Regions from separate parts of the Mesorhizobium sp. INR15 genome, predicted to be linked through region 1. Evidence: predicted binding sites of a transcription regulator. Region 1 holds the regulator's gene; each other region holds the start of a gene.

What was found. The regulator PhoB, encoded in region 1, activates phosphate uptake and scavenging genes when phosphate is short. The targets are predictions, from matches to a motif close to TGTCATNNANCTGTCAT.
Positions count from the first base shown of each region.
Region 2: the regulator PhoB is predicted to act here: its motif matches at 2,822-2,838, upstream of olsB (l-ornithine N(alpha)-acyltransferase).
Region 3: the regulator PhoB is predicted to act here: its motif matches at 5,057-5,073, upstream of GA829_RS17360 (BtaA family protein).
Region 4: the regulator PhoB is predicted to act here: its motif matches at 2,380-2,396, upstream of GA829_RS24885 (toxic anion resistance protein).

Region 1 covers NZ_CP045496.1:1,619,838-1,627,355, reverse strand. Annotated here, with positions in the region: gene GA829_RS07875 (sugar ABC transporter permease) at 1-857, opposite strand, end outside; gene xylF (D-xylose ABC transporter substrate-binding protein) at 1,118-2,158, opposite strand; gene GA829_RS07865 (ROK family protein) at 2,430-3,674, shown strand; gene phoB (phosphate regulon transcriptional regulator PhoB) at 3,687-4,376, opposite strand; gene phoU (phosphate signaling complex protein PhoU) at 4,393-5,100, opposite strand; gene pstB (phosphate ABC transporter ATP-binding protein PstB) at 5,126-5,929, opposite strand; gene pstA (phosphate ABC transporter permease PstA) at 5,926-6,777, opposite strand; gene pstC (phosphate ABC transporter permease subunit PstC) at 6,781-7,518, opposite strand, start outside.
Region 2 covers NZ_CP045496.1:2,023,903-2,031,420, forward strand. Annotated here, with positions in the region: gene grpE (nucleotide exchange factor GrpE) at 133-768, shown strand; gene GA829_RS09780 (trimeric intracellular cation channel family protein) at 887-1,519, shown strand; gene GA829_RS09785 (MmcQ/YjbR family DNA-binding protein) at 1,477-1,914, opposite strand; gene olsB (l-ornithine N(alpha)-acyltransferase) at 1,883-2,758, opposite strand; gene GA829_RS09795 (hybrid sensor histidine kinase/response regulator) at 2,933-5,221, opposite strand; gene acuI (acrylyl-CoA reductase (NADPH)) at 5,365-6,354, opposite strand; gene lspA (signal peptidase II) at 6,415-6,903, opposite strand; gene GA829_RS09810 (TrmH family RNA methyltransferase) at 6,973-7,518, opposite strand, start outside.
Region 3 covers NZ_CP045496.1:3,554,826-3,562,343, forward strand. Annotated here, with positions in the region: gene GA829_RS17340 (serine hydrolase domain-containing protein) at 1-1,052, shown strand, start outside; gene GA829_RS17345 (hypothetical protein) at 1,550-1,807, opposite strand; gene GA829_RS17350 (NAD(P)-dependent oxidoreductase) at 2,149-3,090, shown strand; gene GA829_RS17355 (class I SAM-dependent methyltransferase) at 3,098-3,763, opposite strand; gene GA829_RS17360 (BtaA family protein) at 3,760-5,007, opposite strand; gene GA829_RS17365 (hypothetical protein) at 5,249-5,503, shown strand; gene GA829_RS17370 (J domain-containing protein) at 5,656-6,375, shown strand; gene GA829_RS17375 (N-acetylmuramoyl-L-alanine amidase) at 6,372-7,127, shown strand; gene GA829_RS17380 (lytic transglycosylase domain-containing protein) at 7,339-7,518, shown strand, end outside.
Region 4 covers NZ_CP045496.1:5,077,342-5,084,859, reverse strand. Annotated here, with positions in the region: gene GA829_RS24890 (VWA domain-containing protein) at 1-1,246, opposite strand, end outside; gene GA829_RS24885 (toxic anion resistance protein) at 1,258-2,337, opposite strand; gene tet (Tet(A)/Tet(B)/Tet(C) family tetracycline efflux MFS transporter) at 2,491-3,681, opposite strand; gene GA829_RS24875 (TetR/AcrR family transcriptional regulator C-terminal domain-containing protein) at 3,759-4,454, shown strand; gene GA829_RS24870 (TetR/AcrR family transcriptional regulator) at 4,515-5,231, opposite strand; gene GA829_RS24865 (VOC family protein) at 5,339-5,743, shown strand; gene GA829_RS24860 (LacI family DNA-binding transcriptional regulator) at 5,934-7,031, opposite strand; gene GA829_RS24855 (hypothetical protein) at 7,185-7,328, shown strand.

The DNA of each region.
Region 1 (7,518 bases):
GTAATGTTGTTGGCCGCCGCGTAGCGATTCACGATGCCGATCGGCCACGGGTACGAATTGGCGAGCCACACCGCGCCCATGATGACAGCGCAGGTGACCGCGCCGAGCAGCGTCTCGGCCCAGATCGGCCGCAGCGGGAAACGGAACCGCTTGCGCTGCACCCGTCCGTTGAACAGCATGAACACGACCGCCAGGCAGGCGACAATTCCGACAACCCAGCTCCAGGTCGAGCCGATTGAACCCGCCGGCCCGCCGCCCATCAGCTGGAAAGTCGCATCGAGAGGCGCCACGGTCTGCCCTGAGGTGACCCACCAGGCCGCGCCGCGCCAGACCAGCAGGCCGCCAAGCGTCACGATGAAGGCGGGCACTTCGAGATAGGCGATGACGAAGCCCTGGAAGGCCCCGATCAGCAGGCCGAGCGCCAGGCCGATGGCCAGCGCCAGGACCCAGATCCAGGGATTGCCGAGCTGCATCCCGACCATACGCACCAGGAAATGCACCTGCGCGAAGCCCATGACCATACCGATCAGGCCTTCGGCGGAACCGACCGACAGGTCGATATTGCGCATGACGATGACCAGCACCATGCCGCAGGCCATGATGGCCACGGCGGAAGTCTGTACCGAGAGGTTCCACAGGTTGCGCGGCGTCAGGAAGGTCCGGCTGTCGAAGTCGAGCGGATTGACCCCCAGACGCAGGCTGGAGATGACGTGCAGGCCGATCCAGATGATCAGCAGCGCACCAATCATGCCAAGCATGCGGGTATCGATTTCAGTGGCTTTCAGGAACCGGGCGACCACGCCAAGTTCGGACGCACGCGCGGTGTCGGCCTGCGGGTTGGACGTCGTGTCGGTCATGATTTCCCTCCCACCGGCTTGCCGTCTGACGCGGATGCCGGAACACAGCCTAGAAGCTATCCACCCGAGGCGGAAACACAAATCTTTTTGAAAAAACGTCGCGGCTTGAGAGCAATTTCAGGAAAAGTGCGCGGCGGTTTTCCCGGTAAAAGCGCATGGCGCTTTCCCTTGGGAATTGCGAAAACAAAACCCTGGAGCGTTTCAGGAAACACTGAACCGCTCCAGGGCCGTGGCGTCGGGATCGATCCGATCGTTCAGCCTTACTTGCAGGCCGCGACGGTGCCGGCGGCAACGCCGGTGCAGACTTCGTCCTTCTTGATCCAGCCGGCGTCGATGACGAGGTTGAGATTGTCCTTGGTGATCGCAACCGGGGTCAGGAACAGCGACTTGACGGTGTTACCGCCAGGCGTGGTGAAGTCCTTGGCGCCGGCCACATCGGCCATCTTCTTGCCGTCGGCGAGCTGCGAGGCGATTTCGGCGGCGGTCTTGCCGAGTTCGCGTGCGTCCTTCCAGACCGAAACAGTCTGCGTGCCGAGCGCGATGCGGTTCAGGGCGGCGTGGTCGCCATCCTGGCCCGAAACCGGCACGGTGCCCGCCAGACCTTGCGCCGTCAGCGCCGCGACGACGCCACCAGCGGTGCCGTCATTGGCCGCGACCACCGCATCGACCTTGTTGTCATTGGCGGTCAGGAACTGCTCCATGTTCTTCTGGGCGTTGGCAGGCAGCCAGCCGTCCGTGTAGGCCTCGCCGACATTCTTGATCTTGCCGCTGTCGATGGCCGCCTTGAGCACTTCCATCGAGCCCGAGAACAGGAAATCGGCATTCGGATCGGCGCCTGAGCCCTTGATGAAGACGTAGTTGCCTTCCGGCTTCACCTTGAACACTTCGCGGGCCTGCATGCGGCCGACTTCCTTGTTGTCGAAGGTCAGATAGAAGACGTCCTTGTTTTCGATCAGGCGGTCATAGCCGACGACCGGAATGCCTTCGTCCAGTGCCTTCTGCACGGCCGGGCCAATGGCCGAGGCATCCTGCGCCAGGATGATCAGCGAATTGGCGCCTTGCGAGATCAGGCTCTCCACGTCCGTCAACTGCTTGCCGGGATTGGACTGCGCGTCGGCGGAAATATACTTGTCGCCAGCGGCCTCGATGGCCTTCTTCATCGCCGCCTCATCGGTCTTCCAGCGCTCTTCCTGGAAATTCGACCACGAGACACCGATGACCTTGTCCTTCGCCTGCGCGACCGACACGAGCGTCAGCGACATGGCGGCACCCGCCAGGATGGCGGCTGTGAATCTTTTCATGTTATCCTCCCTGCGCCGCGTGTGGCGCGACCAAACTGACCCGAAGGCCGGCACAAAGGCTCTATTTTTTCGAGCCTCGAAAAAACACTGGTCCAACGTCAGAGCGCTGTCAACATCGATTCTGATGGTTTCTGATGTTCGGAGTAATTTTTTTCGAGCCCCGTAATAAATAATATGACAGGACTGCCGGGTTCTGCCAGTATTTGGAGTGTGTCACCGACGGCCTTCGATTGCACGAAAGGTCGCGGCGGCGGGGAGGAAAGCAGGAACAATGTCGGTCGGAATCCGTCACGACGATTTGCGCCGGCGCAACCGGGCGATGGTTATTTCGTCCGTACGCCGGGCAGGACAGCCGTCCCGCACCGAAATCGCCGCCACAACCGGGCTCAGCCATTCGACCATCTCGGCGATCTCCTCCGACCTGATCGCCGAAGGCATTCTCACGGAAAGCAAGCCAAGCGAGACCGTGTCCCTGAAGCGCGGCCGCCCCCAGGTTGGCCTCAGCCTCCACCCGGAAGCCGCCGCCGTGATGACCGTGGTGTTGTCGCTGAACTTCCTGTCGGTTGCCGTCATCGACTATGCCGGCCAGGTGATCGCCGAGGAGCAGCGCCGGCTGGACACACTGACCATGTCGCGCGAGGCGCTCATTGGCGAATGCGTCGCCATCGTGCGGCGCCGGCTCGAGGATCCGGACCTCGATATCCACAGCGTCGCCCGCATCGCACTGGCCATTCAGGGCATTACCGATTCCCATGCCCGCGCGCTGCTGTGGTCGCCGATCACACCACAGACCAACATCCCTTTCGCCGACATCCTGGAAGAGGAATTCGGCATCCCCGCCACCATGGAAAACGACTGCAATATGATGGCGGTTGCGCTGCGCTGGCGTAACCCGGAGCGCTACCGCGATGACTTCATCGCCATCCTGCTGTCGCACGGCATCGGCATGGGCCTGGTGCTGAAGGGCGAATTGTTCACCGGCACCCATTCGTCCGGCGGCGAGTTCGGCCACATGATCCATCGGCCGAACGGTGCGCTTTGCCGCTGCGGACGGCGCGGCTGCGTCGAGGCTTATGCCGGCAACTACGCCATCTGGCGCAACGCCAGGCAAATGGGCGAGGACGCCGAACCGGTCGACGTCAGCGACGCGGAGATGCGGGCGCTGGCGGCATCGGCTCGCGAAAGCGATGGGCCGGAGCGCGAAGCTTACCGCAAGGCCGGTGAAGCGCTCGGCTTCGGTCTCGGCAGCCTGTTCGCGCTGATCGATCCGGCGCCTGTCGCCATGGTGGGCGTCAGCGCCGCCGCCTTCGACCTGATCGAACCGGCGCTGCGCGAAGCCATAGCCCAGACCGCCGGTGGCCAGCACTCGAAATCGATTTCCTTCGACACCGAGCCGAATGAGCTGCCGCTGATCCGCGAAGGCTGCGCCATGCGGGCGCTGACCTTCGTCGACCAGGAGATTTTCGCGCCGGGCTCACAAACAAAGCCTGAATCCGTCGGCAAGGACGTCGCCTGAATTTGCCGGCTTTCAGTCTTCCCTGATGGCGTAGCCCGCGCCGCGAATGGTGCGGATGACGTCGGGCATGCGGCCATTGTTGACCGCCTTGCGCAGCCGGCCGACATGCACATCGACCGTGCGCTCGTCGATATAGATCGTCTCGCCCCAAACATTGTCGAGCAGTTGGCTGCGCGAAAACACGCGGCCAGGATGACGCATCATGAATTCGAGCAAACGGAACTCGGTCGGCCCGAGCCGGATCTCGCTTTTCTTGCGGTAGACCCGGTGCGATTCGCGATCGAGCACGATGTCGCCGACCTTGAGCACACTGGACAGGACTTCCGGCTTGGCGCGGCGCAGCAGCGCTTTTACCCGAGCCATGAATTCCGGCGTGGAAAACGGCTTGACCAGATAGTCGTCGGCGCCGGTGGAGAGACCGCGTACACGGTCGCTTTCCTCGCCGCGCGCGGTCAGCATGATGATGGGCAACCGCTCCGTCTCGGGACGCATTCTTAGCCGGCGGCAGAGCTCGATGCCGGAAACCGCCGGCACCATCCAGTCGAGCACCAGAAGGTCGGGAACATTCTCCTGGAGCCGGATTTCGGCCTCATCGCCGCGCGTTACCACTTCGACCTGGTAGCCCTCGGATTCAAGGTTGTAGCGGAGGAGCACACCTAGCGGCTCCTCGTCCTCCACCACCATGATGCGTGGCGCGATCATCGGCTGGTCACCCCTGTCATGCCGCCGGCACGGTCATTGCCGTCTCGTCCTGCTTCGGACGATTGGCGGGCAACTGCGTGCCGGTCAGGACATAGTACGCGTTTTCAGCGATGTTGGTCACGTGGTCGCCGATGCGCTCAAGATTCTTGGCGCAGAACAGCAGATGCGTGCAAGCGGTGATGTTGCGCGGATCTTCCATCATGTAGGTCAGGAGCTCGCGGAACACCGAGGTGTACTTGACGTCGATGCGCTCATCGTCGGCGCGTAGTTTCGCCAGGGCGGCCGCGTCGCGCGCCGCGTATTCCTCGATGACGCCCTGTACCTGGATCAGCACCAGCTGCGCCATTCCGTCGATGGAGTGCGACAGGTCGCGCGGCGTGACGCTGAGGCCGACGGTGCCGACGCGCTTGGCGATGTTCTTGGCCAGATCGCCGATGCGTTCCAGATCGCCGGCCATGCGGATCGAGCCGACGACATGGCGAAGATCGTCCGCCATCGGCTGCCGCTTGGCGATCAGCGTGATGGCGCGGTCGTCGAGCTCGCGCTGGCGCGCGTCCATGATGGCGTCATCGGAAACGACGCGCTGCGCCAGCGCGTTGTCGGAGGTCAGCAGCGCCTTGGTTGCACCGCCAACCATCGCGCCGGCGAGATCGCCCATATCGCTGATGAGCCTGCTGATCTGTCCGAGATCCTCGTCGAAAGAAGCGACTGTATGTTCGCCCATGATCTTGTCCTCGTATGCCTGAGACTCAGCCGAAGCGGCCGGTGATGTAGTCCTGAGTGCGCTTCTCGCGGGGCGACGTGAAGATCTTCTCGGTCTTGTCGAATTCGACCAGCTCGCCCAGGTACATGAAGGCTGTCTGCTTCGACACGCGCGCTGCCTGCTGCATGTTGTGGGTGACGATGACGATCGTGTAGTCGGCTTGCAACTCGTCGATCAGCTCTTCGATCTTGGCGGTCGACAGCGGATCGAGAGCCGAAGCCGGCTCGTCGAGCAGGATGACTTCGGGCTTCACCGCCACGGTGCGGGCAATGCAAAGCCGCTGCTGCTGGCCGCCGGAAAGGCTGAGGCCGCTGGCATTGAGCTTGTCCTTGACCTCGGTCCAGAGCGCCGCACGCTTCAGCGCCTGTTCAACGCGACCGTCCATCTCGGACTTGCTGATCTTCTCATAGAGCCTGACGCCGAAAGCGATATTCTCATAGATCGACATTGGGAACGGTGTTGGCTTCTGGAACACCATGCCGATCTTGGTCCGCAACAGGTTGAGGTCCTGCGAGCGGTCAAGAACGTTCTGGCCATCGAGCAGCACCTGGCCCTCGGCGGTCTGCTTCGGGTAGAGCTCATAGATACGGTTGAAGACGCGCAGCAGCGTCGACTTTCCGCAGCCCGACGGTCCGATGAAGGCGGTGACGCTGCGCTCTGGCAGCGACAGCGTGATGTTCTTCAGCGCCTTCGACTGGCCGTAGAAAAAGTTGAGGTTCTTGACCTCGATCTTGGCCTTGGCGGTTGCCTCGGTTGCGATCGTCATGTCTGGAGACAACATCTGGCTCATTTGTCCTCTCTGCGTCCGGTCAGGCTGCGTGCAAAGATGCTAAGCGCGAGAACCGTCAATGTGATGATGAGTGCACCGGTCCAGGCCAGTTGCTGCCATTCCTCGTAGGGGCTGAGAGCAAACTGGAAGATGGTGACAGGCAAGCTGGCCATCGGCGCGTTGAGATTGCTGCTCCAGAACTGGTTGTTGAGGGCCGTGAAGAGCAGCGGTGCCGTTTCGCCGGAGATACGGGCGATCGATAGCAATATGCCGGTGACGATACCGGAAAGGGCGGCGCGGTAAGCGACGGATTTGATGACAACCCAGCGCGGCGCGCCGATCGCGGTGCCGGCTTCACGCAACGCGTTCGGCACCAGGTTGAGCATGTCCTCTGTTGTGCGCACAACGACCGGAATGACCAGGATGGCGAGCGCCACGGAACCGGCGAGCGCCGAGAAATGCCCCATTGGCCGCACCATCAACTCGTAGACGAACAGGCCGACGATGATCGACGGCGCGGAGAGCAGGATGTCGTTGATGAAACGCACCACGGTGGTGAGCTTCGAGAAGCGTCCGTACTCGGCCATGTACGTGCCGGCCAGCACGCCGATCGGCGTGCCGACGATAACGGCGATGACCGTCATCACCACGCTGCCGTAGATGGCGTTGAGCAGGCCACCGGCATCACCCGGCGGCGGCGTCATCTGCGTGAAGACGTCGAGCGAAAGGCCGGCAGCACCCTTGTAGAGCAACGCGCCGAGGATAAGCGCCAGCCAGGCAAGGCCGATGCCGGCGGCGACGACGCACAGCGTCATCATCACGCCATTCTTGCGCTTGCGGCTTTGTTGAAGCGATGTGGCTGTCGACATCGGTCAGGCTCCCGTGCGGGCGTCGATGCGCATCAGCATGTAGCGTGCCATGGCAAGGATGATGAAGGTAATGACAAACAGGATCAAGCCGAGCGCCACCAGCGAGGATGTGTAAAGATCGCCGACGGCTTCGGTGAATTCGTTTGCGATGGTCGCTGAGATTGTCGTGGCCGGCGCGAACAGCGAGGTGCTGATCCGGTGCGCGTTGCCGATGACGAAGGTCACCGCCATCGTTTCGCCGAGCGCACGGCCAAGAGCAAGCATGACGCCGCCCATGATGCCGATGCGGGTATAGGGAATAACCACGCGCCGGGTCACTTCCCAGGTCGTGCAACCGATACCGTAGGCCGATTCTTTCAGCACTGACGGCACCGTGTCGAACACGTCCTTGGTGATCGAGGTGATGAAAGGCAGGATCATGATGGCGAGGATCATCGCCGAGGTCAGCAGGCCGATGCCGTAGGGTGGGCCGGCAAACAGGTTGTTGAGGCCGGGAACGCCGTGGAACAGCCAGATAATGAAGGGTTGAACCGTCGTCTGCAGGAACGGTGCCAGCACGAACAGACCCCAGATGCCGTAGATGATCGAGGGGATGCCAGCGAGCAGTTCAACCGCCATGCCGATCGGGCGCCGCAATGGGCGCGGGCAAAGTTCCGTGAGGAAGATTGCGATGCCGATGCCGAGCGGCACGGCAATCAGGATGGCGATGGCCGATGTGATGATGGTGCCGTAGATGGGCGC
Region 2 (7,518 bases), 400 kb from region 1:
AATCGAAAGGTCTTCGCCGGCCGCGATCAAACTCGGTCGATTGCCGCCAGTATCGCTTGCCCCTTGATTTTTGGCCGCCAAACCTCGATATCGGGCTCAAATCCACACCATTCGAGATGACGGGACATGGCGATGAGCGACCAGGCAAAAGACGAACGCGCGCCCGATGAGGCCGAGGCGATCGAAGCCGCTGCCGAGCGCACCGACGGCAGCATCGACGGCGACTATGAGGCACTGGTGCGGCTGCTGAAGGAAAATGAAGAGTTGAAGGACCGAGCGCTGCGCGTTGCGGCCGAGATGGAAAATCTGCGCCGCCGCACCGCGCGCGACGTGCAGGACGCGCGCGCCTACGCGGTGGCCAATTTCGCCCGCGACATGCTGTCGGTGTCGGACAATCTGCGCCGCGCGCTGGACGCCATCCCGGCCGAAGCAAAGGCTGCCGGCGATGCAGGTTTCAAGGCGCTGATAGAAGGCGTTGAGCTCACCGAGCGTGCCATGCTGTCGACGCTGGAGCGGCACGGGGTGAAGAAGCTCGCGCCGGAAGGCGAGAAGTTCGACCCCAATTTCCACCAGGCGATGTTTGAAGTGCCCAACCCGGATGTTCCGGCCAACACCGTGGTCCAGGTTGTCCAGCCAGGCTACTCGATCGGCGAGCGGGTGCTGCGCCCCGCCATGGTCGGTGTCGCCAAGGGCGGCCCCAAGATCGTGGCAAATGAAGCCACGGTCGAGCCGGGCCCAGTCAACGAGCAGGCCGAGAAGGATGCCTGAGGGCAGTAGGCAGTAGGCAGTAGGCAGTAGGCAGTAGGGGCGCGAGTTCAGTAGGCAACCGTACTGCTTTGCCGTACATACTGCCGTATTACCTTATTCCCTTACCGAACGGCCGCCGATGCACCCGATCGCGCTTCTCGATTATGCCGGCGTCGCTGTGTTCGCGGCGACCGGCGCCCTTGCCGCATCGCGCAAGCAGCTCGACATCATCGGCTTTCTGTTCCTGGCCAGCGTCACCGGCATCGGCGGCGGCACGTTTCGCGACCTCATCCTCAACGTGCCGGTGTTCTGGGTCGGAAACCGCGACTATGTGCTGATCTGCGCGGTCGTGGCGGTGTTGGTCTTCTTCACCGCGCACCGGGTCGAATCCCGCTACAAATTGCTGCTCTGGCTCGACGCCATCGGCCTTGCCGCCTTCTCGGTGATGGGCGCCGCCAAGGGGCTGGCCATTACCGGCTCGCCGGCCGTATCGATCATCACCGGCATGCTGACCGCCACTTTTGGCGGTATCCTTCGTGATCTTCTGGCCGGGGAGCCATCGGTGCTGCTGAAGCCGGAAGTCTATGTGACGGCGGCACTTGCTGGTGCCGCGCTCTACACGCTTGGCGATCTCGCCGGATTGCCGCCGCTGGCGTCGAGCGTCGCGGGCTTCGTGGCTGCCTTTGCCGTGCGCGGCGGGGCGCTCAAATTCGGCTGGTCGTTTCCGTCCTACAAGAGCCGTCCGGGCCGGCGTCCGGAAGATATTCCCTGAAAATCAGGGTTTGTTGCCTGCCAATTCTTGATGAGCGTTTTCGGCGCCTGCCGTAGCCATGTCTGTTCGAGCCGATGGCGCAATTCGTCGGATGGAATTTCCGCCAGCCTGACAAGCAGCGCCGGCCAGCCCTTGTAGTGATCCGTCTCGAAATAGATGGATGGTGCCGCTTCCAGCAGCAGCTCTTTCTCCTCGAGCGGGCACATCAGGACGATCGTCTCGGCATCCTTGACCCGGGCAAGCAGCTTCTTGCCGACCTTCAGGGCCGGCGTGCCGTAGGACGTGGTTTCGACAATATCCGGCAGGCCACGCGCCGCGAGCCGCATTGCTTCGAAAGCGCTGGAAAGATTGCCGGTCACCGTCTCAGGCGGCGAAGCGCTGGGCTTCCCCGCCATAATAATTGACGTAGCGCGCGCCGATTTCCTTGACCGGCATGACCACGAACACGTCGACGGTCGAGAATTCGCGGTCGATGACGCAGCCGTCGCCGATGCGTGCGCCGACCCTGAGATAGCCCTTGACCAGCGGCGGCATCGCCGCGATTGCCGCCTTGGGATTGACCGCCTCGATCGGCATCAGATCCATCGAGCAGTAGCGCCCGGATACCGCGCGCACATCCCAGGCCGAATTGGTCCGGCAGTGATGGGCGAGATAGGTGAGCGCTTCGGCATGCGCCGCCGGCACCGTCCCGTGGAACGAGGCGCAGCCGGTCATCACACCGATTTCATAATGTTTGATGTAGGCCCATATGCCTTGCCACAGCGCCTCGATGGTGCGCTTGGAGCGGTATTCGGGCAGAACGCAGGAACGTCCAAGCTCCAGGAAGCGCTGGCCCGGGTGGCGGGCAATGAGCTTGGTGAGCTCGAATTCGCCTTCGGAATAGAAGCCACCGGCGGCGGCCGCGATTTCTTGCCGCAGGAGCCTATAGGTGCCGACGATGCGGCGATGCTCGGGGCCGGAGAGCGAAGTGTCGAAGACCAGCAGGTGATCGCAGAGCGGATCAAACCGATCGGCGTCGCGACGGTCCTGCGCCTGGAACAGGTTCTTGCGGGCGCCCATCTCGTCGTAAAAGACGCGGTAGCGCACTTCCTGCGCGGCAGCAATCTCGGCCTCGTTGCGGGCGAGCCGCACCTCGAGGTTGCCGATTCGACCGAGCGAAGCGCCTTTTATGACGGAATCGACGTTACGCCCGGCGAGCAAGGCGCTGCTGGCGTTCGGCCGAGTGTCACATTCCGGCATAACTGTATGCACGAGTGATTCTCCTTCGAGCCATCCCTCTTGGCACGGGGATACGGTGTAGGTGCAACAGGATTGTGACAGTACCGTGATACGACGCATCGGGCAATACTTCGTCGGCTGGCGAATGCTCTCAACCGGCTACGTTAAGTCAGGGAAGTCGTTGCTTGCGGAAGTTCAAGCAGCGACCTGACCCTCGACGGCATGGACCAGTGCGTCGGGGTCGAGCGGCTTGGTGACGAAGCCGCTGGCGCCATGCGCAAGCACGGCATGGCGGGTTTTTTCCTGGCTATCCGCCGACAGCACCATGATCGGAACCGGCGGGGCGGCGGTTTCTTCCTCGTGGCGCCGGATGGCGGCGATGGCGTCCAGCCCGTCCATGATCGGCATGTGCAGATCCATCAGCACAACGTCGAAGCGCTGCTTGCGGCCAACGCCGGTGACAGCCTCGACAGCGGCCTTGCCGTTGCCCACCACATGCACCCGATGCCCGGCCTTCAACAGCGTGGCACGCGCCAGCATGGCATTGATGTCATTGTCCTCGGCGATCAGCACCGACAGGCCCTGCTGGCGGATGCCGGTGGCACGGTGAGCAGGTGCGCGGCGCTTCTCCGGCTGTGGCTGGGCTAGATCAGGTGCATCCCTGCTCAGAAGGACGCGCAAGAGCGTTCCGCCACGCACCGGCCTGGCCAGGAAGGTTGCATAGCCGTTGGCCCTGAATTCACCAAGCATGCCGCGATCGGTCGGTGCAATCATTGTGATCGCTTCACAGTCGGTGAAACCGTTCTGGCGCAGGCGTTTGAGCAATCGTCCGTCGCTCTCTTCCATGGCCGCGTCGATCAGCAGCACGTCACAATTGACCGCGAATGGCGCGGCCTGGGCGGCGGTGGTCGCGATGTCGACCATGCCGCCATTGGCTCGAATGGTGCGGGCGATGGCGTCGGCCTCGACGGCGTTTTTCGACAGGATCACCGCGTGCCGGCCTGACAGTGCATTCTGCCGGCTCTGCGGCGCCCCGGTGGCCGCTATGGCGGGGATTTCGAAGACGAATTCAGACCCCTGGCCAAGCCGGCTGGATACGGAAATCGTGCCGCCCATGGCGATCACCAGACGCCTGGAAATGGCCAGGCCAAGACCAGCGCCGCCATGCGATCGTGTCGACGTGCCATCGGCCTGTTCGAATTCCTCGAAGATGCGCTCCATGTCGTCATCGCGCATGCCGGGGCCGGTATCGGTGATGGTGAATCCTATGCGGTCCGTGGTCTCGGTACGGACACGAGCGATGCTCACCAGCACGCCGCCGCTGTCGGTGAACTTGATGGCATTGCCGATGAGATTGAGCAGGACCTGCCTGACCCTGCCCGGGTCGGCGGTGATCATCTGCGGCACATCGGGTTCGACATGGCAGCCGAGACCGATATCCTTGGCAAAAGCCTTGGCGGCCAGCAATTCGATGATGTTGTCGGCGATCTCGCGCACCGACATCGGCTGCGGTTCGGGATCGAAGCGGCCGGCCTCGATCTTGGAATAGTCGAGCAGGTCCTCGATCAGCGCGAGCAATGCACTGGCCGAGGTCGAGACGGCGCCGACATAGGTCTGCTGTTCGGGAGACAGGCTGGTGTCGGCCAGCAGTTTTGCCATGCCCATGATGCCGTTCATCGGCGTGCGGATTTCATGGCTAACGGTGGCAAGGAAGCGCGACTTGGCCTGGCTTGCGTATTCGGCGCGCTCCCGCGCGGTGATCAGCGATGATTCGGCGCGTTTGCGGGCGGTGATGTCGCGGGCGATGGCGCGATGCGAGACGGCGCCGCTGTCCTTGTCGCGCACCGACAGCTCGATCCAGGAGAACCAGCGCGGACCGGTTGGCGTGCGGATGGCAACGTCGGTTGAACTCAGGCACTCGTGATCCGAGAAGGCGGCATCGGGCACGATGCCGACGTCGATGCCGAGTTCCACCAGGGTCTTGCCGGGCAGGTCGCGTGGATCGGTTTCGACGAGATCGGCGAAGACCTTGTTGGCATAGACGATGTGGCCGTCGCGGTCGCGGTGGATGACAAGATCGCCCAGCGCGTCGATCAGCCCGCGAAAGCGCTCCTCGCTCTCCTGCATCTCCCACATGCGGTCGGCCAACGTCTCGATCTCGGCGCGGCTGCGGGCCGCGGTTTCGTCGAGAAGTGCCGCCGTGCGGCGCTCCACGCGCCTGCCGCGCAGATGCAGGGCAAGAACAGCCATTCCGGTTGCCAGCAACGCCATGGAGATGAAGATCGGCGCTCCGGTCAGATGGGCCAGGCCAGCCAGCACCAGGACGGCGACGAATGTCAGGAACGGCAGGCCTTCAGGATTGGTCGGCGTCAGCTCCGGCGCCAGCGGCGGCGCGGCGACAACACGGCGCCTCGGCGCCTCGGGACGCACCCCGTCGACGTCTTCGGCACTGCCCGCCTCTTTGATGCCGGATTCCGCGATCATGCGAAATCCTTGCCAGACAGAGATTATGGAAGACTGCGGCGGATCGTTCGAATTTTAGCGGATGCGCGGATTCCGGTGCTGTCGAGGCTGGAGTTATGCCATCAGCTCCTACGATCCATCTCCTTTGTTATCCTCGAGCCGGCTTACATATCGACGACGACTCGGCCCCGGATCTTGCCATCGACGATATCATGCGCTGCGGCGATGATGCCGTCGAAACCGATGGTCGTGGACAGGCTGGCAAGCTTCCGCAGATCAAGGTCGGTGCCGATCCGGCGCCAGGCTTCGATACGCACCACCTTTGGCGCCATGACGGAATCTATGCCGAGCAGTGACACGCCGCGCAGGATGAAGGGAGCAACACTCGACGGCAGGTCCATGCCGCCGGCGAGGCCGCAAGCAGCGACCGCGCCGCCGTAGGACGTCATTGACAGGACATTGGCCAGCGTGTGGCTGCCGACGGCATCGATGCCACCGGCCCAGCGTTCCTTGGCCAGCGGCTTGGCCGGCTGGGCAAGCTCGTCGCGCGAAATCACTTCCGCCGCACCGAGGTCGATCAGATAGGGGCTTTCGGCATTGCGGCCGGTGGAGGCGATGACATGGTAGCCGAGGCTGGAAAGGAGCGAGACCGCGACGGATCCGACGCCGCCGGCGGCTCCCGTCACCACAACCGGGCCGCGATCGGGCAGGATGCCGTGCCGTTCCAGCGCCATGACGCTCAGCATGGCGGTGTAACCGGCGGTGCCGACCGCCATCGCATCATGCGGGCTCATGCCTTGCGGCAGCGGCACCAGCCAGTCGCCCTTGACGCGGGCACGCTTGGAGTAAGCGCCGAAATGGGTTTCGCCGACGCCCCAGCCGTTCAGGATGACCTGATCGCCCTTGCGCCAGTCGGGGTGGGAAGAGGAAATGACCGTGCCTGAGAAGTCGATGCCCGGCACCAGCGGCCAGCGGCGGATCACCGGCGCCTTGCCTGATATCGCGAGGCCGTCCTTGTAGTTCACCGTCGTTGCTTCGACTTCGACGGTGACGTCGCCTTCCATCAAATCGGTTTCGGTGAGATCGGTCACCGCCACCGATTGCTTTTTCTCGGCATCACGCGAAACGAGGATGGCTTTGAAGGTTTCCGGCATTTTTTCTCTCAAGCTGGCGATAGGCCAACTGTGGGATGCCGGTGGCCTGAGGTCAATCGTTCAAGCGTCCGGACCTTGCGGCTTGGCCACACGCCGCCAGCCGAAGAGTTCGTCGAAGACCACCAGCACCGCACCCACCGAGATGAAGGCATCGGCGAGATTGAAGACGGCGAAGGACCAGACTGGCGTGTGGAACAGGATATAGTCGATGACGTGGCCGTAGGTGGCGCGGTCTATCAGATTGCCGAGCGCGCCGCCGACGATCAGCGCGAAGCCGGTGCGGGCAAGAACATGGCCGGCTGGCGTGCGGGTGGCGAGATACAGCACGAAGGCAACGACGCCAAGCGACATGACGATCAGGCCGGTGTCGCCGAAGGACGAGAACATCGAGAAGGCGATGCCGGTGTTGTAGGTGCGAAACAACGCCAGGAAAGGCACGAGATCAAGCTTCTCCTGAAAGGCGAGGCCGGTCTCGACCATGTATTTTATCCACTGGTCGAGCGCGATGGCAGCGATAACCAGCAGGGCGTAGGGGGACCATGACTTCACGGGTTTGCAGCCTTCCTTGCTAGTTCGGGGCCGTTTGCTTGAGCATGAACCGGATTCCGGGATCATGCCTTAGTCCACAACGGGTTCCAGCTTCAGCGCGCCGCGCCTGATTTCGAACAGCATGACGCCGGTGGCAACCGCGAGATTGAGGGAATCGGCGCGTCCCGCCTGCGGAATTCGCAGCAACCGATCGCAGCTCGCGGCGAGGCTTTCAGGCAGGCCCTGCTGCTCGTTGCCCATCATCAGCAGCACCGGGCCACGTGAAAAATCGACCGAGCGATAGTCGACGGCGCCTTTCAGATGCGTGCCGACGACAAGGCCGGAAAAGCCGCCGCGCCAGGCGAGGAAGGCTTCGGTCGTCGCCCTGGCCACCGGCACGGCGAAGATCGACCCCATCGTGGCCCGTACGGTCTCGACTGAAAAAGGATCGGTGGTCTCGCCGACCAGGATGACACCCTTGGCGCCGACCGCATCTACGGTGCGGATGACCGTGCCGAGATTGCCGGGATCACGCACCCGGTCGAGCGCCACCCAGACGTCGCCATTCTCGGCGCGGATGTCCTTCAGCGGCAGCGATTTCTGCGCGAAGACGCCGACCACCATTTGCGGATTGTC
Region 3 (7,518 bases), 1.9 Mb from region 1:
CTCCGGACGGAAATGTCGGCAAGGCGCGGCAGACGGCGATCCATGTCGAGCCATCGGCCACACGCCAGGACGTGCTGTGGCCGGAAGGCGAGCGGGTCGATGCCTCGCAAGATCCAGTGATTGCGAAGCTGCTGGACGATACTGCCCTGACCGGAGCCGGCATGCGCGCGGTGGTGGTGGTCAAGAACGGCCATATCGTTGCCGAGCGCTATGGCGCTGGCTTTTCGGAAAGGACGCCGCTGCTCGGGTGGTCGATGACAAAGACGGTCAATGCCGCGATCCTTGGCACGCTGGTCAAGGACGGCAAGATGGCGGTGACCAACCAGGGGCTTTTCGGGCCGTGGAAAGCTGACGGCCGAGCCAGCATCAGCATTGCCGACATGATGGCGATGTCGAGCGGCCTGGAGTTCAACGAGGATTACGGCGACGTCGCCGATGTGACACGCATGCTCTACCTTGAGCCTGATATGGCCGGCTTTGCCGAAGCGAAGCCTTTGGCCGCCGAGGTCGGCAAGGTGTTCTCTTATTCGAGCGGCACCGCCGTGATGCTTTCTCGTCTGTGGCAGGATGCGATCGGCGACAAGGCCAAGGCATTGGCGTGGCCGCGCGCGTCACTGTTTGAGCCGCTCGGCATGCACAGCGCCGTGCTTGAAACCGACGAACAAGGCACCTTTGTCGGCGGCTCCTACCTCTATGCCACGGGGCATGATTGGGCACGGTTCGGCCAGTTCCTGCTGCAGGACGGTGTCTGGAACGGCAACCAGGTTCTGCCCGCCGGCTTCGTTGCCTGGATGCGGGAGCCGGCACCGGCCTCGAAGGTCTACGGCAAAGGCCAGTTGTGGATCGAAGGCCCTGGCGATGAGGACAGTCCGGGTGCGGGCGTTTCAGCGGGCTTGCCCAAGGACACCTACTGGATGGAAGGCCATGACGGGCAGACGGTCACCATCATTCCGTCGGAGCAATTGGTGATCGTACGGCTGGGGCTGACACCGGCCAAGCTCGGCTATCGGCCGCAGGCGATGGTGGGAGCGTTGGCCAAGGCGCTACACTAATGCACGTCCCCGGTTTTGAGAGCGCGCCGCATGAATCCGTTTCAACGCGACGCGCGTTAATCTGTGTCTGTACGGAATTCGTTTTACCCCTCATCGCCGCAAATTCTCCCTTGTTAAGCGCCGAGCACCGAATATGACGGCGCAGCCGCCGCGATCCTCATCGGACAAACCACTCGGCGAACCATGATATTCCGAGGAAGAACACGGCGCCGATACAGATCAATGGGGTAGCCAGATTTCTGTAGAATCTCGCTCTGGGATCTGCGCCCGGTTTCGTTCCAATGACGCCGTAAGCCAGAACGGCAAAACCGGCGGCGCCAAGCAGTAGGCAGGCCGAGCCTCCAAGTGCCCACATGCCGCGCACATGGAGATTCTCAAAATGTTTTTGGCGCCAAGGTCCCAGACGGTAGGGCATGACCAGATCGTCAGTGACGACGCCATGTATCGCGTAGGCGGCAATCGCGATTGCACAAAGATACCCGATCAACTTGCGTAGTTCAGTTGGCAGAGGCCGCAAAAAGCTTCTCCCAGAGCTCGGTATGACCGCTGGCGCGCGCCGCGTCGTCCCATTTCAGCTTCGTGTATTTGCGAAGGGTCTGGCAGTTTTCAGGATCACTGGCCATGCACTGCGTTCCCTTGCCATTGGCCAGTTTGAACGTCGCCTTGTCCAAAGGATCGGCCGCCAGCGAATGCGGCGCGCCCTCGAACACGTCGCATGGGGAGATAAGACACGCGTCATTGTAGACCGGTCTCATTGCAGACGAGCTCAAAAAAATCGTGCAGGCAGCTAAAGAAAAGATTCCCCTCGCACTCATGTTCGCCTTCTTGAGGTAAAATAGAGATCGCTAACATACAGCTTTTCATGCTTTGCGTCGATTGTCCTGGACAGCCGCCAAGGCCTCCCCGTGACGTTTCGGTGCTGATCAACCGATGTGGTGGTGCGGCTGGGTGACGAATGCCAAGCTCGGCTATCGGCCGCAGACGATGGTGGGCGCGCTTGTGAAGGCGCTGAAATAGGCTCTTTCAATTCGCATACAGGCTATCTCGTACCCATTCGAAGATGCAGTCTCCGTGCCGGGAACAGGGAGAATGCATCATGGTCGTGGGGTTTATCGGGCTTGGGACGATGGGGCGCAACGCGGCGCTCAATGTCAGGCGCGCCGGGTTCGAGATGGTCGTCTACGATATTCGTCCGGAGTCCATGGATGCGTTGACGGTTGCCGGCGCAAAGCCCGCCACCAGTCCTGCCGATGTGCTGGCACGCAGTGATATCGTGGTGACGATGGTGTTTGGCCCGAAAGAGATCGAACAGGTGGTGCGGGGTGAGAACGGCTTCCTGACCGCGTCCTGTGCCGGCAAGTATTGGGTCGACATGACCACCAGCGGCCCGAAACTGATGCGTGCGCTGGCCGCCGAATTCCAGGCGAAAGGCGGCGGGCCGGTCGATGCGCCGGTTACCGGATCGGTGGACGCAGCGATCCGAGGTGATATGCCGATGTTTGTTGGCGGCACCGATGCCGATGTCGAGGCGGTGCGGCCTGTCATCGAGGCGATGGGCGAGCTGCGGCGCGTCGGCCCGTATGGCAACGGCTACGTGGCCAAACTCGTCAACAACCAGCTTTGGAAAATCCATGCCGCGGCGATCGGCGAGGCCATGGTCACCGCAAAGCTCGCAGGACTGGAACCTGATGTCTGGTGGCGGGTGATGAAAGGTGGTGCCGCCGACAGCTTCGTGCTTCAGCATGACGTGCCGTCGATCTTTGCCGGCCACTACGATCCGTCTTTTCCGATCGCGCTTTGTCTCAAGGATCTCGGCCTGATCGAGGAACTGATGGCCGAGACCGGCACGCGCAATGAACTGACCCGTGCGACCCATGACCGGTTCAAGCTGGCCGGCGAACGCTACGGTGTCGGCGCTGGCGAAATGACCGTCTGCAAGGTGATCGAGGATGACGCCAATGTCGAATTGCGGGTCGCGGGAGACTGGTTGGCGCCGTGGGATGTCGTGCACGCGGCGGACAGCAAGACCGGGACTTAATGACCGTTTACTTCTGCCCGCCAATAACAGCGAGCCAGGCATAGCCGCGATAAAGCGTGCGGAAACGGAAGGTTGCGCCTGTTTGCCGGGATTCCGATTCAAGCACCTCGCGCAGGGTCGAGTGCGGCGAGACGTGGAATTTTCTGAGCCAGCCTCGCAATAGGCAGCGGAACCAGGCCGGCAAGCCTTCCTGCTGGCCGAAATCGACGATGTGCAGCGAGCCATTCGGTGAAAGTGCTTTCAGCGCGGCCGAAACAGTCCTTTCCCAGCCGGGGATCATCGACAGGGAATAAGACACAAAGACGCGATCGAAATTGGCTCGGCCAAAGAGCGCCGTGGCGTTGAAATCCGTAGCATCGCCGCATGCCAGCGTGACGCGGCCGGACAGGCCTTCGCGGTCGATCGCGTTGCCGGCCGTCTCCAGCATTTCAGCCGAGATATCCAGGCCGAAGAAGCGGGCGTCGGGATAGCGACGGGCGGCAAGAATGATGTTGCGGCCGGTGCCGCAGCCGAGTTCCAGCACGGTACCGCCAGCCGGTACTTCCAGCCCCGCGATCAGCCGGTCGCGGCCGAGAAGATAGTATTTGCGGGTCAGGTCGTAGATGTGGCGCTGCCAGCGGTAAACGCCGTCCATCAGTTCGGCATGGCTGGCCGGCAGCTCGGTGGTGCTCATGCCGCGCGCTTCACATAGAGGTGGAAGCCGCCATAGATGGCCGAGCGGTCGCGGGCCGAGAATTCACAGGAGGCTTCGCTCTCATAGTTCCACTGATCGAGCAGCGAAGCGGAGACGCGGCCGGGCAAAAGGCTCGGTTCGGCGGCGGTGCGGAAGATGACGCGAGCGCCCGCCGAGGCGGTGCGGGTGATTTCCGCCCACAGCGCGTTGAGCTGGTCATCCGTCATCCAGTCCTGCGCATCAAGTAGAATGAAGCGATCGACAGAGCCGGCATCCTTGCCGGCCAGGAATTCGATCAGGTTGGCGTGATGGATGGCAACACGATCGACGTTGCCGCGGATCGTTTCGTAGTTCTGCTTTTCCAGATAGGCGGGCAGGGCGGCCTCGCCGGGTTCGGGATAGCGGCGGGCAAAAGCTTGCCAAGCGAAGTAGTTGTTCTGCAATGGGAAATCGCAAGCCAGTTTTTCCAGGCGGGCTTTCAGCACGCTGGCCATGGTGCCGTCACCTGATGTGATCAGCGAATCGTATTGAGCCGGCGGGATGCCGAGGCCAAACAGGGACGCCTTGCGCGACGTTGCCCATTTCAGCAGCGGCCTTTCGAACACCGGCGCCAGTTGCTCGTTGAAGAAGCGGCGCTGATCGGCAACGCTCTTCGAGGCCATGATGCCGGCTGGGTCGACGCCGAAGAATTTTGCCGTGCGGTGGCCCATGGCGATGAACAGCCCAAGCAGGCCGGTCTGGTAGAAATTGCGGTCGAAGACGCCGATGCGGCGCCGGCCACGCCAGTTGCGGCGCTCCCAGTAATGCCGGCTGACCGGGTCGAGATGCGGGGCGATGAAGCGGTCATAGGCCTCGGAGTTATGGCTGGTGTCGGCGGCGCCGAAGAAACGGAACAGGTCGCCCTGCGAAGGCAGATGGCGTACCGCCTCGAGCTTCATGCGGTTCAATGCGATATGGGCGGCGTTGAGATCGACAGCGTCGATCCTTGCCGGCGAGCGGGTCAAATAGGCGAGGATATTGCAGCCGCCGGATGCGATGGTGACGATGCGATGGCCCTGGCCAAGCTGCATCGCTTCCATATCGACATCGGGATCTTCCCAGATCTGCGGGTAGACGAGGCCCGAGAACAGGAAGGCGAAAAGCCGCTCGGAAATGCCGGCCTTCGACAACGGGCGGTTCTGATAGACGGCCTTTCCAACTTCCTTGCCGCGACGAAAAACCAAGTCTCCGGAAACGTCCGTCATGGCAATCTGATTCCCCGTTTGCTTTGGCGCAAGCGGGTAGCGCCCGGTGATGACAGGTGCATGACAAGAGCCGGCTTCGTGCGTTGCGGCTCATAGGCTCGTCACGAGCCGGCTCCGATGCTCACGAAACCGTGAATGATGTTACATGCCGAAACGCAACGTTACGAAACCCATCGGCTTCCCATGCATTTTCTTTCCGAGCGTCACCGCGAGCGGGGGCGTTGTTAGAAGGAGAGATGTTATGAAGAAACTTATTCTTGCTTCAGTTTCGGCTCTTGCCTTGCTTGGCGTTGCGGCATGCAGCGACAGCGGCACAGACAACACCACCACCCAGAGCACCAATCCGCCTGCCGCCGAACAGCCGATGAAGCCGGCCACGCCGGAAGCCACGCCGCCGGCCGCGAAGCCTCCGGCAACGGACAATTCAACGACGCAGAGCATCGCGCCCGAAAAGCCCGCTGAACCGGCTCCGGCAACACCTGCGCCAGCGCAGTAAGTCCCGAGTATTTTCGAGTTGCGATCAGAGAAGGCCGGCCTCGTGCCGGCCTTTTCATTTTGTTATGCGGCCTGCGTCGGATCAACCTGCGCCAAAGGCCTGTTGGTTATCCCGGCTTGATAGCGCGAGGCCGTCGCTCTAAGAAGCAGGCCATGTCGATTTGGGATCGCCTCGGCGACTTCATCACGCGCGTTTCGTCCTCAGCCTCGTCGGGTGTCGCCGATGTGGTCGAGGCCGTGCGCACGGTTTTTTCCGGCGACGCCGATCTGCGCCGTCGCGTCGCCTTCTCCGTGGCGATGATCGCGCTTTCGGCCAAGATGGCAAAGGCCGATGGTATCGTCACCCAGGATGAGGTGCGTGCCTTCCAGGAAATATTCGAGGTGCCGCCGAAAGAGACACGCAACGTGGCGCGGCTGTTCGATCTCGCCCAGCGCGATGTCGCCGGCTTCGAAACCTATGCCGAACGGATGGCGCAGATGTGCGGTTCCGGGCATTCCAATTGCGTGATGCTGGAAGACATACTTGACGGCCTGTTTCACATCGCCAAGGCGGACGGGCTGGTGCATGAGCGTGAAGGTGCGTTCCTGCATCGCATCGCCGAGATCTTCCACATCGACGAAGCGCATTACGAAAGCATCCTGGCGCGGCACGTCAATCTGGGCGCTGGCGATCCCTACATCGTCCTCGGCATCGAGCGCGGCAAGCCTTTCGAAGAGGTCAAGAAGCGCTATCGCAAGCTGGTCTCGGACAATCATCCCGATCGGCTGATCGCACGCGGCCTGCCGCAGGAATTCATCAAGATCGCAACGACGAGGGTCGCTGCGATCAACGCTGCCTACGAGATGATCGAGCGGGGCCTGCGGCACGCATGAGCGGGTTCTCGCCCGACGAACCACGCGCCGAAGTCCGGGTCTCGCCGAATTTCGGCCCGCGACGAGACACGCTCAAGCCCGACATGATCGTGCTTCATTATACCGGCATGGGTACGGGGGCGGGCGCCGAGGCCTGGCTGTGCGATCCGGCCAGCGAGGTTTCATCGCATTATCTCGTGCATGAGGACGGGCAAATCGTTCAGATGGTCCGGGAAAGCGATCGCGCCTGGCATGCCGGCAAGAGCTCATGGTTTGGCGCTACCGATATCAACTCCCGCTCCGTGGGCATTGAAATCGTCAATCCGGGGCATTCGCTGGGCTATCCCGCCTTTCCCAAACGGCAGATCGACGCCGTGATCGCCTTATGCGCCGGTATCGCCAAACGCCATTCCATCGCCGCTGAACGGGTGCTTGCCCATTCCGACGTGGCGCCGGGGCGCAAGATCGACCCAGGCGAGAAGTTTCCATGGAGGGCCCTTTTCGCGGCCGGTGTTGGCCATCTTGTCGCGGCGGCCCCTGTTCGCCGGGGCGCAGCATTGAACCCCGGTGACGCCGGGCCCGACGTCGAGGCGCTGCAGTCGATGCTCGCGCTCTATGGTTATGGCGTTGAAATAACAGGCAGTTTCGACAAGCAGACCGAGATCGTCGTTGAGGCTTTTCAACGGCACTTCCGGCCGCGCAAGGTGGATGGCGCTGCCGATGGTTCGACAATGCGGACGCTGCGGCGGCTGCTCGATTCCATCCGGCCCTGACCCCGGGTAGAGGCGTGTCCAAGTAATCCTTTCCCAGTCCTTAAGTTACAACTTGTCACTCAAAGTGACTTGCCTCGCCTTGTTTGGCGCCAAATCGGACGTCAAACGGCGATCGTGCAAGTTGTCGGACCCCAAGCCCCCCGGATGTTCCGATTGTAATTAAGCGTTGCCGCGTGAAGATCTTCACGCGGTTCAGACAGAACAGGATCACATGCAGAAATTGACCGTTTTAACGGCAGCTCTTGCTGCCGGCGTAATGACTTTTGCCTTCACCGCAGCCGATGCCGCACCACTCAGCCCACGGGCTGATCAGGGCTTTGTGACCGCCACCGCCAAAGGCGGCAAGGCGACGCCAGCCAAGGCTGGCCACGGTCCGAAAGCAGCCGCTCGC
Region 4 (7,518 bases), 3.2 Mb from region 1:
CCAGCAGCTGGCTTTGCCCAGCGGCATCGCCCGTTGCTTCGAAATTGTCGCGTACGGTGCTGTCAAACGGCAGCACGAAGATATGGTCCGACGGCGTCCATTGCACCAGCACTTCGCTGGCTTTTTCCGGCGTGAACAGGAATTGCGCGGCCGCCTGCAACTGTTTCTCGCCCTGGTCTTCCATGGAGCCTGAGAAATCAAAGCACAGCGCCGTCAGCGAAGGTTTCCGCAACGCCTCCTGATAGAGATTGAGCGCCTTGCGGATCACCGCCGGCTCCGGCATGCGGATCGATGTCACCAATTTGCCGGGATCGAAGTTCCAGTCCGGTTCGGCCGCCGCCTGGATCGCCGAGCCGCCCAGCGGCAGCCGCCTGCCGGTGTCGGCGATGCGCTTGCGCACCGCGTCCGATTGCAGATAGGCGAGCAGGTCGGTGAAGAATCTCTCGGCATCCGGGCCGCGGCCATGGTCGATGAAGCCGAGTGGCGAATCGCCGACAGCAACGCCATCTGCTGGGTAGATCGCGTAGAGCGGCTCCTTGCCCATCGCCTTTAGCTTGTCATTGGTTTCCTTCAGCGTCGCCTCATAGTTCCACATCGCGTCATAGACCGTGCCCTTGCTGGCATTGTCGACGTAAAGATCAGCGAGCCAGCCCGACGAGCCGGACGAACGCTCGACGCCCTGCAGCAAGGCGCTCACGGTTTCGCGCACGCTCGGACTGTCGAGATCGCCAGGTTCGATCACTTCCTTGCCGCCAAGCGCGCTGGACAGCATGGCAAGGTAGGCGCTGGCGCCGGAATTGGACTGCGTCGCCGAGGTCATCAGGAATTTCAGCTTGCCGTCCTTCACGGCGGCAAGGATGTCTTTCATGAAGACGTCCTTGCCGACCCAGCCGAGTTCGGTGGCCTTGGATTTGCGTACGCCCAGAATGACCGGCATCTGCGCGATCGAGGTCAGGTTGCGCACCTTGCGGCCGGAATCGAACAGGTCGACCCACACACTCGAAGCCGGCCAGACCGCGTCCTGATCAAGCCCGCCCGGCCTTTGCAGCCCAAGCCCTATGTCGAGCGAACCCTCATAGGCGAAAGTGCAGGTGGCGCCTTGCTTGGTGCAGAACTCCTGCACGATCGGCTGCAGCACGGTGTTTTCCGAGCCGGAGACGATGGAGAATTTCACATCGTTGGCGTTGCAGGCCGCCAGCAGCAAACAGAAGGCCAGCAGCAGCACGGACATCAGCGTCTTCGGCATGGCGGTTCCGATCAGGACTGGGTCAGCGCTTTCTTCAGATCGATGGTCATCTGGTCCATCTGCTTTTCGGCATCGGCCCGCTTCTGGCGGCCCTCCTGCTGGACCTTCAGCACGCCTTGCACGGTGTCGATGAGATCGCGGTTGGCTTGCGCCAGCGTCTCGACATCGACAATGCCGCGCTGCGCCTGTTCCTCGATCGAGATCGCCTGGTCCTTCATCATCTTGGAAGTCTGGCGGATCATTTCGTTGGTGGCATCGGTCACTGTCTTTTGCAGCTCGAGCGCCGACTTCTGATTGTTCAGGCCAAGCATGATGACCATCTTCTGCTTCCACGCGGGAACAGTCAGCGCCGACGTCGCCTGCAGGTTTTCGATCAGCGTCTCGTCGCCGGACTGGACGATGCGGATCTGCGGCAATTGCTGGATGCCGAGCTGGCGCGCCTGCACCAGATAGAAGACGCGCTTTTCCAGCCGGTCCAGCGCCTGCACGGCATCCTGATAGGTCTGCGCCTCCAGCGTGCCGCCGACATCGCCGCCGGCACCATCCGCTGCGGCTTTCAGCTTCGGCAATTCGTTGTTGCGATAGTCCTCGACGTATCTCTTGCCGGCCTGCACATAGGCATCGAGCTTGAGGATGGAGTCCTTGGTCTGCTCATGCAGGTCATCGAGCACGGCGATGTCGCGCCGTAGCGTATCCTTGTGCCGGTCGAGTTCGAGGCCGATGCGGTCGATCTGCCCGGCAATGTCCTCGTACTTCTCCTTGAAGCGTTCGAGCCGCGCCTTGAAAGAGCTGAACAGATTGCCGAGAAATCCTTCATCCTTCAGCGAAGCCGGGTCGAGGTTCTTGGCCTTCATGATGATGTCGGTCAAAAGATCGCCGGTGTCGCCAAGGTCGCGGTTGCGCAACTGGCCCAGGATTTTGTTGGCGTAGTCGCTGACGGCCTGCTGGGCACGGTCGCCATAGACCGAAATGCCGGCACGATCCTTGACGTCGATCGTGCTCTCAATCCTGGCGATGTCGGACGGGTTGGCAACAATTGCCGGCAATGTCGAGGTGTCGTCGAGCAGTGTGACGCTGTTCTTGTCGGCCATGCAGACCTCCCCTCAAATGAAGAGTATCTCCATAGGCTGTGTGTGACAGGCATATGTCGGTGCTGTGGATAAGCGAAGAGCTTTGACCGGCGCGGCACGCAAAACACAGCGGAATCCTGCTGGATTGACCAGAAATTGCGTCAGTGGACAAGTTTACTCAGCCGCTGTCGCCGGCGTTCGTCGGGGCAGGCTGGCGGCGAGCAGCGGCAGGCAGAGCAGGTAAAGTGATGCGCCGGCGATCCACACCAGCCCCGGAAAGACGCTGCGCGTGTGGAAATAGGTCATGCTGATGACCAGCGGACCGACCATCGAAGCAAGGCTGGACATGCTTGCCAGCACGCCTTGAAGGCGGCCTTGATGATCCTCGCCGACACGCGCGGTAAGCAATGATTGCAGCGCCGGCGCGCCGATGCCGCCGAGGCAGAACAGTGGCAGCAGCGCGAATGCCACCCAGCCCTGTGTTGCCAATGCTATGGACACATAGGCGGCGCTATCGGCGGCGATGCCTATGAGGAGCGCCCGCTTCTCGCCCCAGCGTTCGCTGATGGGTCCGGCGACGAAGCCCTGGGCGCCGGCGTGGAACAGTCCGAACAGCGTCAGCGAGACGCCGACGGTCAGCACGCTCCAGCCAAACTTGTCCTGCCCGTAGAGCACCCAGATCGTGCCGCCGATCTCGCCGACCAGGCCCAAGACGACGAAAACCCCGATCAGCGGCAGCAGCGCCGGAAAGGTCAGCGCCCAGCGAAGCGGCGCCAGCGGATTGAGCGACGGTGTTTCGCCGGCACCCCTGGCGCGCTCCGGTTCCGGCAGCAGGAAGAAGGCCAACGTCAGGTTGAGGCAGTTGAGGGCCGCGGCCGCGAGAAACGGCGCGCGCAGCCAGATTTCGCCGAGCAAGCCGCCTAGTGCCGGACCGGCGATGAAGCCGACGCCGAAAGCGGCGCTGAGATGGCCGAAACGGCGCGCGCGCTGGTCCTCCGGCGTGATGTCGGCGATGTAGGCGGACGCCACCGCCATGCTGGCGCCGGTGATACCGGCGATCATCCTGCCGGCGAACAGCAGCGGCAAGGTCGGTGCGAAAGCCATGAACAGATAGTCGATCGTGGCGCCCGCCAGCGAGATGAGCAGCACCGGCCGTCGACCGTAGCGGTCCGACAGCGCGCCGAGCAAGGGTGAGACCAGGAACTGCATGGCGGCGTAGGCGGCAAGGAACGTGCCGAAGATCCAGCCGATCTCCTTGATGTGGCCGACCTCGCGCAGCAGGCCGGGCAGAACAGGCATGATCAGCCCGATGCCGGCGGCATCGAGCATCATCGCCATCAGCACAACGGGGTAAGCTCTTTTCATCGTAATAGTCCATAATTTATCGTTGATAAGGAGCGCTTATCACTGATAAGTAGAAGTCGCAAGCTGGAGAAGCTCGGATGAAGCTGGACAAGACGCTGATCGTCACCGAGGCGTTGGCGCTGCTGAACCAGGTGGGCATCGACGCATTGTCGACGCGGCTTCTGGCGGAGCGGCTGAAGGTGCAGCAGCCGGCGCTCTATTGGCATTTCAAGAACAAGCGCGCGCTGCTCGACGCCATGAACGACGAAATGCTGAGGCGCGGGCACCGGCACCGGGCGCCACAGGCTGGCGAAAGCTGGCAGGATTTCGTCCGCAACAACGCCCGCAGTTTTCGCGGGGCACTGGTCGCCTGGCGCGATGGCGCGCGCGTTCATGCCGGCACGGAAGCCAATCCCGACAGCCTCGAGCGGTTCGAGGCCATGCTGCGGTTCCTTGTTGGTCACGGCATGCTCGCCCAGAATGCCATGCAGTTGCTGCTAGCGGTCGGCCGCTACACGGTCGGCTGCGTGCTGGAGGAGCAGGCCGACGCGCCGGAAGGGCCGGGCAGGGGCGCTGAACTCGATGCGGCGGCGCAGGCCTATCCGCTATTGAGCGCGGCCATTCTGGCCTATCGCGCCGGCGGCCACGAGGCACAGTTCGAAAGCGGTCTTGCTTTGCTGGTCGCCGGAGCGGAGGCGAGATTAATCGGCACATCTGGCGCAGAGAAAGGCCGGTCGGCGAAGGTGAGCGAGCCGGATGCGGAGCCTGTCCGGCAATGGCAGTTGCCACTCTGACAGCTTCGCTCGCCGCCTATCGCCAACGGCGGGCCGTATGTGAACTCGGGGCCTTTGGCTTCAATTCCCCTCGCGCCAGAGAAATGAGCTCCAGTCGAGTGATTTGACAGGTTTTTGAGGCTTTCGCTGCGTTGGCCCTGACGATTGCGACGGCGCGCCATAAGCGACAAGAAAGGCCTCGACCGAGACATCGGCGTGCCGTTCCAGTTCAGCCATGGAGCGCGGGTTCCTGTTTCCGGTGAACATAGCTTCGTTCATCGGAATCCAAAGAAGCATTCCAAAAAAGTGGCTGGCCGCCAAATGCGGATCGCGGGTTTGCAAAAGGCCTCGGCTTGTCAGCTTTTGAAAGCAAGAAGCCATCGTGGCAAGCATGCGCTCGAAGCCTTTTTCGTACCAATCGCGGCCAAGCCGCGGCATCCTGTCCGCGTTGGCAATGATCAAGCGTCTAAGCTTCAGTCGCTCCTCGTCCATCAGCGTCGTCATCAAACGCCGGGCAAGCTGTTGCAGGCCGCCCGCCGTAAATTCGGTATCGGAGAGCAACCTTGTCACCAATTCAATGGCATCATTGGCTTGGGCCGCGCTTGATCGGACGACATCGCCAAAGAGCGTCTCCTTGTCCGTGAAATGCTTGTAGACGGTCTGTTTGGAAACCCCTGCCTTGGTGGCGATTTCCTCCATGCTGGTACCGTCGTATCCCCCGCGGACGAACGCCGCCGTCGCGGCCTGGATGATTTCGCGATCCTTGCGTGCCGATCTCGTCTCGCCGTCGATTTCCATGTGATCCTCCAATGCCAGTACTAGACAGTTCAGTTCCCAACTGATAGTCATAAATTTCGGGTACTAGACGGTCTAGTTCTCATTGAAATGGGTAGGAATTTCAGTCCATGGCTAAGAAGATCTTCGTGAATTTTCCGGTGCGCGATCTCAAGGCGGCGACCAGATTTTACCTCGCGATCGGAGGCACTCTGAACCCGCAGTTCTCAAACGAACAGGCGAGCTCGATCATGTTCTCCGACACGATTGGCGTGATGTTGCTGACGCACGAGCACTACACCCAGTTCACAAAGCGGCCGATCGGTGACCCCAGCCGTGAGAGCCAGATGTTGGTGGCACTCACCGTTGACAGCAAAGAAGAAGTCAATGCCGCAATCGCGAGCGGCGTGGTCGCGGGTGGTCGCGCTGATCCCAATCCGCCGCAGGATCTCGGCTTCATGTTCAACCGCCACATTGAAGACCCGGATGGCAATGTCTGGGAGTTCCTGTGGATGAACCCAGCCGCGATGCAATAGCCGGCAGGGCCGAAAAGGTCGGCCTTGGCCATGAGCCTCGACCTCGGCGCCATACCGCCCGAACAGCGCCGGGCGAAGGGCGCGTAAGTGATGTCGGCCTTGCGGCGATGATCAGCAGGCACAAAGCTGGCAAACCTTCGGCTCGTCTCGGATGCTTTGCCGATTATGCGCTTTGACGCATCAGATGGTTTCAGGTGGGTGAGGGGCCGGACGAAGCCCGCACCACAAGATCGACCGGCAGCAATTGCCGGCTGAGGGAGCCATCATATTCCAGGATCGCCTTGACGGCGCGGCGGCCCATCTCGGCGATCGGCTGGGCGACCGTGGTCAGCGGCGGCTGGGAGACCGCGCCTTCAGGGACTCCGTCGAAGCCGACGACCGAAACATCGCCTGGAACAGCGATGTCGTGCCGACGCAGCCAATCCAGCGCGTGCAACGCCATCCTGTCCGACATGGCCAGGATGGCGGTCGGCTTCTCGGAACCGGCGAAGATATGATCGAGACCTGCCCACACGCTCTCTTCATTGTTGACGGTCTCGTAGATCGGCACCTGTGAGACGTCCACACCGATCCGGGAAATTTCCGCGAAGTAGCCACGCAATCGGTCGCGCGTGCCGGAGTAGAGGGCTTTCTCCACGTGCGCCTGGGTTGTGGGGCCGAAGCCGGAGTCGGCGCAAGGCAAGGCAAGCACGGCAAAGCGACGATGTCCAAGTTCGGTCAGATGCCGTGCCGCAAGGGTGGCGCCGGCGACGTTGTCGACACCGATCGCCGCGACAGAATTGTCGTCTGATTCCAGGTCGTCGAGCGCCACGAAGGGCAGCTTGCGTTCGCGCGCCAGTTCAACCAGCCGCGAGCCACCTTCAACACAGAAGACGATAAAGCCGTCGACAAGCGCGCTCTGGATGTTCCAGGCGAGCTGTTCCTTGTTGGCCGCCGAGACCAGCGAGATGCCTGCGCCGGTTGCATCGCAAGCCTGCGAGATACTGGCCATCATCACCCGCGCAAAAGGGTCGTCGAAGAAATAGGACAAAGGCTCCGCGCTCGCCACGCCGATGGCATTGACCTTGCCGGCGCGCAGCAGACGGCCCTTGGGATCCGGTCCGCCATACCCCATTGCCTCGGCCGCTGCCTTGACCCGTTCTCGGACCTCTTCGCGCACGATCTCCGGGCGGGCGAAGACGTTGGAAGCGGTGCCGTGTGAAACGCCCGCCGCCCTGGCAATGTCCGCGAGCCGGATCGGCCTTGTCTTTCCCGAGGTCAATCTCTTTCCCGAGGTCAATGGCGCCATTTTTGTCTCCTGAGCCAGCCTCATCTAACACTTTCGTTGGATCGGTTCAAATTTTCACTTGATCAAGCGGGCGTGGGCGTATACGATTGAATCGATCCAAATGGCAGGCCGCCCCGCAATTGGACCGCATCAATTATGGAAAGGAGGTGCGCTATGCATCCCGTCAATTATCTGTTCGAAGACATCTATCGCAACGACTGGAGCATCAGTTCGGCCGCATCGACCGAGAGGCGCCGTGGCAAAGCCAGTCCATGGGTTCGCGAGTTTCGCTTCCTCGTGGCACGCAAGCGCGCCTGAGCCACAGTGGTTTTTCAGATCCACAGATTGGATCGATTCAATCACTTTGCTTGGATTATTGAGGAGGCCAGATCGTGCACCCCGTCACCTATTTGCTCGAGGATATTTATCGCAACTACTGGGGCATCCCTTCGGCTCCCAGTCGACCTGAAGGTCGTCTCCTAATCAGATGGCGTGGCCGCGCCCGGGA